2 regions of the Streptomyces sp. P9-A4 genome follow, and region 1 is predicted to be linked to the other one. Evidence: riboswitches for the same ligand, from Rfam matches in the RefSeq annotation. Region 1 holds a riboswitch; the other holds the start of a gene.

Evidence for each region. A riboswitch is a leader RNA that binds a small molecule or an ion and turns the genes downstream of it on or off. The one in region 1 is predicted to bind ZMP and ZTP.
Region 2: it holds a riboswitch for ZMP and ZTP, as region 1 does, so the genes downstream of both, glyA (serine hydroxymethyltransferase) here and V4Y03_RS00660 (bifunctional 5,10-methylenetetrahydrofolate dehydrogenase/5,10-methenyltetrahydrofolate cyclohydrolase) in region 1, are expected to answer to the same signal.

Annotation. Positions count from the first base shown of each region.
Region 1 covers NZ_JAZIFY010000001.1:137,598-142,067, forward strand. Annotated here, with positions in the region: gene V4Y03_RS00650 (SWIM zinc finger family protein) at 1-200, shown strand, start outside; gene V4Y03_RS00655 (hypothetical protein) at 258-1,142, opposite strand; gene V4Y03_RS00660 (bifunctional 5,10-methylenetetrahydrofolate dehydrogenase/5,10-methenyltetrahydrofolate cyclohydrolase) at 1,580-2,434, opposite strand; ZMP/ZTP riboswitch at 2,463-2,568, opposite strand; gene V4Y03_RS00665 (GAF domain-containing protein) at 2,793-4,133, shown strand; gene exaC (acetaldehyde dehydrogenase ExaC) at 4,178-4,470, shown strand, end outside.
Region 2 covers NZ_JAZIFY010000001.1:4,635,538-4,640,007, forward strand. Annotated here, with positions in the region: gene V4Y03_RS21005 (glutathionylspermidine synthase family protein) at 1-870, shown strand, start outside; gene rocD (ornithine--oxo-acid transaminase) at 886-2,091, opposite strand; ZMP/ZTP riboswitch at 2,217-2,307, shown strand; gene glyA (serine hydroxymethyltransferase) at 2,383-3,648, shown strand; gene trpS (tryptophan--tRNA ligase) at 3,799-4,470, shown strand, end outside.

The DNA.
Region 1 (4,470 bases):
CGCGGTGGACGGTGGTGGGTGCGGAGGCGCAGCTGCGGTTCGGCGAGGACGGGCGCTGGTGGCCCTACCTCAAGTCGGGTGCGCGCTGGTCGCCCGCGGGGCCGCCGGACCGTGACCCGGCGACGGCCCTGGCGACGGCGTTCGCGGCCGGTGCGCCTGGAGCGGGTGCGGGTGCGGGTCCGGCTGGAGCCGCTGGGTGACGGGAATCGGTGCCGGTCGGGCCGGTGTTACGGGTGCCCGTGCCGGTCGAGCCGGCGCTACTGGAGCCGTCGGCTGAGAGTGCCCCCGGAGGGCGCGGCCAGGCTGCACGCGACGCTCTCGGAGCCGAGGAGATAGCTCGTACGGAACGGGTACTGGACGAAGGTGGTCCAGCGGGTGCCGAGCGGCTGGCGTGCGGCCTTGCGGCGGAGCGGTTCGCGGCACAGCAGGGTCGCGGCTTCCCGGACGGCCAGGTCGCTCGCGAAGCGGCCGGTCAGACGGGGCCGGGCGACGAGTTCGGCGTTGTGCGGCGTGTCGCAGGCACGGCGGAGGGCCCTACCCGGCGCGGCGCGGTCGATGTCGAAGCAGTCGCCGACGCGCAGGGCCTCGAAGGAGACGATCCGGCCCACTCGGCGGTCCCCGGTCGGGTGCGACGAAGGGCTCGGCGTGTGTCCGGGTGAGTGGTTCGTGGCGCGGGAGGGGGTCGGTGACGCACTCCCGCCGGTACGGGCAGGCCGGTCCGAGGGCCCGGAACCGCTCGGCGTACCGCTCGGGGGCAAGCCGGGCGGGGTCGGCCCGGACGGCGGCGTGTCGGAGGTCGGCGTGTCGGACGTCCGGGTGCCGGTGGCCGACGCGCCGTCGGTCCGCCCGCCGTCCGTACGCGCATCGGCGGTCGGGGTCACGGCGGACCGGCCGTCGTCGGTGACGACGGGCGGATCGCCGCCCTGCCGTCCTTCGGCGGTCAGCTGCTGCCCGGCCCCGCCCCTGGCGGCCAGGAAGGCCGTCGCCACGAGGGTGGCCACGAGCAGCGGGACGAGCGGTACGCCGAAGCGCCGGGCGCGCCGCGCGGCGGGTCCGGGCCGGGGCGCGCCGAGCCGGACGATCCGGGGCGACCACCCGGACTCGGAACCGGTGGGTCGCGGTGTGCCGGGGGCGGGTGTCACGGGCCGGGGCGTCCCGGACGGGGGTGCGGCGGGCCCGCGTATGGCGGTGCGAGCGTCGGGACCCGTGCCGGGCTCCGCGCCCCCGTCGAACGGGCCGACCGACCCGGGCGCGCCGAACGGATCCGACGCACCGAACGAGTCCGACGTGCCGAACGGATCCGACGCGCCGACCGGGTCAGGCACACCGACTTCTTCGGCCGCGCCACCTGGTGTGCGCGGGCCGTCCGGTGGGGGCGCGGTGGCCGATCCGGGCGCGTCCGGCTCTCGGTCCGGCGGCGGGGCGGCGGTCGACGGGTGTGGCACGCGGTCCAGGGTCGCCCGTCGGCGGCCGCACGGCCACCCCTTTTCGGACCCCGGGCCCTGCCCGTACAGAACCGTGACAATCGCCGACCGCGCCCCCGCCCGCCACGGCCACGACCGCCCCGTCATCAGTCGTCCTACAGACCGAGCTGGCGCTCCGCGCCCTCGACCGTCTGGGCGAGGAGCACGGCGATGGTCATGGGGCCGACTCCACCGGGCACCGGGGTGATGAGGGAGGCGCGCTCGGCGGCCGAGGCGAAGTCGACGTCACCGATGTTGCCCGGGTTGTAGCCGGCGTCGATGACGACGGCGCCCGGCTTGATGTCCGAGCCCTGGATGAAGTTCGGCTTGCCGACGGCGGCGACGAGGATGTCGGCCTCGCGGACGACGGAGGAGAGGTCTTCGGTTCGGGAGTGGCAGTAGGTGACGGTGGCGTCGCGGCCGAGGAGGAGCAGGCCGGCCGGCTTGCCGAGGATCGCGCTGCGTCCGACGACGACGGCACGCTTGCCGCGCGGGTCGACCTCGTACGCGTCGAGAAGCCGCATGATGCCGCCGGGCGTGCAGGAGACGAAGCCGGGCAGGCCGAAGCCCATGGCGGCGAAGGACGCCATGGTGACGCCGTCGACGTCCTTCTCGGGGGCGATGGCCTCGAAGGCGGCGCGCTCGTCGATGTGCGGGCCGACGGGGTGCTGGAGGAGGATGCCGTGGACGTCGGGGTCCGCGGAGAGCGCGGTGATCGCGGCGACGAGCTCCTCGGTCGTCGTGGCGGCCGGCAGTTCGACGTGCTTGGAACGGATTCCGGCCTTCGCGCAGCGGTTCTGCTTCATCTTCACGTACGTCACGGAGGCCGGGTCCGCGCCGACCAGGACCGTCGCGAGACACGGGGTGACGCCGGTGCGGCGGGTGATCTCGGCGGCGCGGGCGGCGGTCTCCTCGACCGTGCGGCGGGCGAGGGCCGTACCGTCCATGAGGGTGGCGGTGCTGGTGGACATGGCAACTCCTGGGCGTCGTCTCTGACCGGTGGTTCGCCCAGGCGCACGGCATCGGGACGGTCGCGCGTCCGCGCGCTCCCGTCGGACCGCTCCCCGGTGGTGATCCACCTCAAGCGCCAGTCACGGCCCGAGCCCCACTCTACGTGAGCGGCCGGGGGCGGGTCCCTGACAGGGTGGGCACGCGCGGGCGTCCGGGAGCTTGTCGCCGGCCCGCCCGCGCCTCACGATGAGCGCGAGGGGCCGGGACCGGCAGGACCCGTCGGGACGGGCCGGGACCGGAGCGGCACGCGAAGGGACGGGCCCGGCGGAATCGTGCGGCGCCGGGCCGCGAAGGAACGACCTCGACGAGGAGGCCGAGTTGAGCGATACGTGGGTGGCGGGACAGGCGCGCACGGCGCCCGGAACGGCCCCGGGGCCGGGGACCGGTGACGCTGGTGTCGGCAGTACCTCCGGTGTCGCCGATGACCCCGCTGGCCCCGGCACCGGCACCGGCCCCGGTTCCGGCCCCCTCCCCGTCCGACCGCTCGTCGCCGCCTCGTGGCGGCGCTCCGCACGCGCGCGCGTGAACCAGGACGGGGCGGCGCGGGTCGAACTGGCGGAGGACGAGCTCGCCGCGTACCGGGACGGCCATCCGCTGGCGGCGGCGATGCCGGTGATCCGCGAGCTGATGGGGGCGTACGCGACGGACGGGGAGCATCTCCTCGCGGTCTGCGACGCCGCCGGGCGGATGCTGTGGGTCGAAGGCCACCCCACGACCCTCCGCAAGGCGCGCGGGATGAACTTCGTGGCAGGCGCCCGCTGGTCGGAGGCGGCGGCGGGGACGAACGCCCCGGGAACGGCCCTCGCCGTCGACCGGCCGGTGCAGGTCGTCGCCGCCGAGCACTTCCGGCACCCGGTACGCGCGTGGACCTGCGCCGCCGCTCCGGTGCACGACCCGCGCAGCGGCCGGGTGCTCGGCGCGGTCGACATCACGGGCGGCAGCCGGCTCGCGCACCCGCACAGCCTCGGGTTCGTCCAGGCGGTGGCGCGGGCGGCGGAGTCCCAGTTGGCGCTGCTCGGGCCCGCGCCCGAGCCGGGGCGGCTCCGGCTGTCGGCGCTCGGCCGGGACGAGGCGGTGCTCTCGGTGGGCGGCCGGCGGGTGCGGCTGAGCCGGCGGCACAGCGAGATCCTGGTGGTCCTCGCGCACCGCCCGGAGGGGGTGGGCGGCGAGGAACTCCTCACGCTGCTGTACGAGGACGCGTCGGTGACTCCGGTGACGCTGCGGGCGGAACTGTCCCGGCTCCGTGCCCTGCTCGGTCCCGACGTCCTGCGTTCGCGCCCGTACCGGCTTGCCGGTGCGGTGGACGCCGACTTCGCGACGGTCGACCGGCGTCTCGCCTCGGGGGCCGTGGCGGCTGCCGCCGGGGACTACGCGGGCCCGCTGCTCCCGGCCTCCCTCGCCCCGGGTGTGGTACGGCTCCGGGAGCGGCTCGCGGACCGGCTGCGGGCCGCGCTGGTGGACCGGGGTGATCCGGGGCTGCTCGCCGACTGGGCGTACAGCACGTGGGGCGAGGACGACGTGACGGTCTGGCGGGCGCTGTGCGCGGCCGTACCGGCGGCCCAGCTCCCGCCCGTACGGGCTCGGCTGGATTCCCTGGAGGCCGAACTGTCAGCCGGTGCAACCCTCTTGCAACCTCCGGGTCCGCACACTCGCGGGTGAGCGCCGGCCCGGGACGGCCGGCCCGTCCCAGGGAGGCCATGCCCATGACCCGTTACGCCGCACCCGGTGCCGAAGGCGCGCTCATGTCGTACGAGGCCCGGTACGACCACTGGATCGGTGGCGCGTACGTCGCCCCGGCGCGTGGCGGCTACTTCGAGAACCCCAGCCCGGTCGACGGCCGTCCGTTTACGGAGGTCGCGCGCGGCACCGCCGAGGACGTGGAACGCGCCCTGGACGCGGCGCACGCGGCGGCCCCGGCGTGGGGGCGGACGTCGCCGGCCGAGCGGGCGGGCGTCCTGCTGCGGATCGCGGACCGGATGGAGGCCAACCTTGAGGC
Region 2 (4,470 bases), 4.5 Mb from region 1:
GGGCGGTTCGACCTGCGCTACGACGGTACGGGCCCGGCGAAGATGCTGGAGTACAACGCCGACACCCCCACCTCGCTGGTGGAGGCCGCCAGCCCGCAGTGGTTCTGGATGGAGGAACGATTCCCCGGCGCCGACCAGTGGAACTCCCTCCACGAACGGCTCGTCGACGCCTGGAGGCGCCAGGCTCCGCTGCTGCCCCCCGGCCCCCTGCACTTCGCGCACTCGGACGGCGACGAGCTGGGCGAGGACCTGATGACGGTCGCGTATCTGCGCGAGACCGCCCAGCAGGCCGGGCTCGACACCGAGGCGCTCTCCGTCGAACGGATCGGCTGGGACCGGCTCTCGCGCCGCTTCGTGGACGACCGGCTCCGCTTCATCCGCAGCTGCTTCAAGCTCTACCCGTGGGAGTGGCTGACCACCGACCGCTTCGGCGGGCACGTCCTGGACACCCTCGACAACGGCGGCGGCACCGGTACGACCTGCTGGATCGAGCCCGCCTGGAAGATGCTGCTCTCCAACAAGGCGCTGCTCGCGATCCTGTGGGAGCTGTACCCGGGGCACCCCAACCTGCTGCCCGCCTACCTCGACGGGCCGCGCGAACTCGCCACCACCGTCGGCTGGGTCGCCAAGCCGCTGCTCGGCCGCGAGGGCGCGGGCGTCACCCTGCACGAGGCGGGCACGGAACCGTTCGTACGGGACGGGGAGCCCTGCTGCTACCAGGAGCTGGCCCCGCTGCCGGACTTCGACGGCAACCGGGTGGTACTCGGCGCGTGGGTCGTCGAGGACGAGGCGGCGGGGCTGGGCATCCGGGAGTCGTCGGGCCTGGTCACGGACGAGTACGCCCGCTTCCTCCCGCACGTGATCCTTTAGCCGCCGACCCGACGGTCAGTCCGAGAGCACCCCCCTCAGCTGTTCGAGCCCCCAGTCCAGGTCCTCCTTGCCGATCACCAGGGGTGGTGCCAGCCGGATCGTCGAGCCGTGGGTGTCCTTCACCAGTACCCCCCGCTCCATCAGCTTCTCCGAGATCTGCCGGCCCGTGCCGTGCGACGGGGCGATGTCGACCCCGGCCCACAGCCCGCGTCCGCGCACCGCCTCCACCGCGCCGCCGCCCACCAGGAGGCCCAGCTCCGCGTGGAGGTGTTCGCCCAGCTCCGCCGCCCGCTCCTGGAACTCGCCCGTCCGCAGCATCGCGATCACCTCCAGGGCCACCGCGCAGGCCAGCGGGTTCCCGCCGAACGTCGACCCGTGCTCACCCGGCCGGAACACCCCGAGCACGTCACGGTCGGCGACCACCGCCGACACCGGCACCACCCCGCCGCCCAGCGCCTTCCCCAGGATGTACACGTCCGGCACCACCCCCTCGTGCTCGCACGCGAACGTCCGCCCCGTCCGGCCCAGACCCGACTGGATCTCGTCCGCCATGAACAGCACGTTCCGCCGGCGCGTCAGCTCCCGCACCCCCGCCAGATAGCCCGCCGGCGGCACCAGGACCCCCGCCTCGCCCTGGATCGGTTCGAGCAGCACCGCCACCGTGTTCTCGGTGACCGCCGCCTCCAGGGCCGTCAGGTCCCCGTACGGCACGATCTCGAACCCCGGCGTGTACGGACCGAAGTGGTCCCGTGCCTCGTGGTCCGTGGAGAAGCTGACGATCGTCGTCGTCCGGCCGTGGAAGTTGTTCGCCGCGACCACGATCTTCGCGTGCCCGTCCGGCACGCCCTTCACCTCGTACCCCCACTTCCGGGCGGTCTTCACGGCCGTCTCGACCGCCTCCGCTCCGGTGTTCATCGGCAGCACCGCCTCCTTGCCGCACAGCTCCGCGAGCTGTGTGCAGAAGTCGGCGAAGCGGTCGTGGTGGAAGGCGCGCGAGGTCAGCGTCACCCGTTCCAGCTGGGCCTTCGCCGCGTCGATGAGACGCCGGTTGCCGTGCCCGAAGTTGAGCGCCGAGTAGCCGGCCAGCATGTCGAGATAGCGGCGCCCCTCGACATCGGTCATCCAGGCGCCGTCCGCCGAAGCGACGACGACCGGCAGGGGGTGGTAGTTGTGAGCGCTGTGCGCCTCCGCCGAAGCGATCGCGTCTTGGGTGCTCGACACGGGATCTCCGTTCGTCCTGCGGCTCGCGGGATGGACCCGCCGAAGGGGTGTGGCCCCTGCTTTCTATCGTCGCTCGCGACCCGGGCCGGGAAACCTCGCGCGCGCGGCGCGCCAGCTACTCTGAAAACACGCACGGCGACTGGCGTACGGGGAAGCGACCCCGGGGGAGCCGTGCGCGGCAGACCACACGAGACGCCGCCCGCCTGGGCGTCACGGGACCGACGTCCCGCGTGGCGCCGCGCCTCTCACGCCGTGCGCCCCGGGACCCACCGACGCCCGGAGGACACCGTCGTGAACGCCCCACAGCACCCCGCACTCACCGCAGCCGACCCCGAACTGGCCGCCCTCGTCGGCGCCGAGGAACGGCTCCAGGCCGAGACGCTGCGCCTCATCCCCAGCGAGAACTACGTCTCCGCCGCCGTCCTCGAAGCCTCCGGCACCGTCCTCCAGAACAAGTACAGCGAGGGCTACCCCGGCCGCCGCTACTACGAGGGCCAGCAGATCATCGACCAGGTCGAGACCCTCGCCGTCGAACGCGCCAAGGCCGTCTTCGGCGTCGACCACGCCAACGTCCAGCCGTACTCCGGCTCCCCGGCCAACCTCGCCGTCTACCTCGCCTTCGCCGAGCCCGGCGACACCGTCATGGGCATGGCCCTGCCCATGGGCGGCCACCTCACCCACGGCTGGGGCGTCTCCGCCACCGGCAAGTGGTTCCGGGGCGTCCAGTACGGGGTCCGCCAGGACACCGGTCTCATCGACTTCGACGAGGTCCGCGACCTCGCCCTCAAGGAACGCCCGAAGGTGATCTTCTGCGGTGGCACCGCGCTGCCCCGCACGATCGACTTCGCCGCCTTCGGCGAGATCGCCCGCGAGGCCGGTGCCGTGCTCGTCGCCGACATCGCCCACATCGCCGGGCTGATCGCGGGCGGCGCCCACCCGTCCCCGGTCGGCCACGTGGACGTGATCTCCACGACCACCCACAAGACGCTGCGCGGCCCGCGCGGCGCCATGCTGATGTCCCGCGCGGAGTACGCCAAGGCCCTCGACAAGGCCGTCTTCCCCGGCCTCCAGGGCGGCCCGCACAACCAGACCACCGCCGCCATCGCCGTCGCCCTCCACGAGGCCTCCCAGCCCTCCTTCCGCGACTACGCCCACGCCGTCGTCGCCAACGCCGGGGCGCTCGCCGAGGCGCTCCTCGCGCGCGGCTTCGACCTGGTCTCCGGCGGCACCGACAACCATCTGATCCTGATGGACCTCACGTCCCGGCAGGTCCCCGGCAAGATCGCCGCGAAGGCCCTCGACCGGGCGGGCATCGTCGTCAACTACAACACCGTCCCGTACGACACCCGGAAGCCCTTCGACCCCTCCGGCATCCGCATCGGAACCCCGTCCCTCACCTCCCGCGGTCTCGGCACGGAGCACATGGCAGCGGTCGCCGACTGGATCGACCGCGCCGTGACGGCCGCCGGCACCGGCGACGAGCAGGCCCTCGCCACGGTCCGCGCCGAGGTCACCGGCCTGATGGCCGACTTCCCGGCCCCGGGCCTCCCGGTCTAGCGGAGGGCCGGGCCCCGCGCTCCTGTGGACCGGGAGCGCGGGGCCCGCAGGACGCACCCATGTGTTCCCGGTCTCACTGCGGACCGTCCCCGCGACGCGTGGGGGACGGGCAGTCGGGGATCGGTTCCCGCACCTGAGAGAATGATGTGCATGGCCTCTGACGTTCCCCGCGTGCTCTCCGGAATCCAGCCCACCGCAGGCTCGTTCCACCTCGGCAACTACCTCGGCGCCGTCCGCCAGTGGGTGGCCCTCCAGGAGACCCACGACGCCTTCTACATGGTCGTCGACCTGCACGCGATCACGATCCCGCAGGACCCCGCGGAGCTGCGCGCCAACACCCGGCTCGCCGTCGCCCAGCTGCTCGCCGCCGGTCTCGACCCGGAGCGCTGCACCCTCTTCGTCCAGAGCCACGTCCCCGAGCACGCCCAGCTCGGCTGGGTCATGAACTGCCTCACCGGCTTCGGCGAGGCCTCCCGCATGACCCAGTTCAAGGACAAGTCCGCCAGGCAGGGCGCCGACCGCGCCACCGTCGGCCTCTTCACCTACCCGGTGCTCCAGGTCGCGGACATCCTGCTCTACCAGGCCGACGAGGTCCCGGTCGGCGAGGACCAGCGCCAGCACATCGAGCTGACCCGCGACCTCGCGGAGCGCTTCAACGGCCGCTTCGGCGACACGTTCACGATCCCCTCGCCGTACATCCTCAAGGAGACGGGGAAGATCTACGACCTCCAGGACCCGGCGATCAAGATGAGCAAGTCGGCGTCCACGCCGAAGGGCCTCATCAACCTCCTGGACGACCCGAAGGTCACCGCGAAGAAGGTC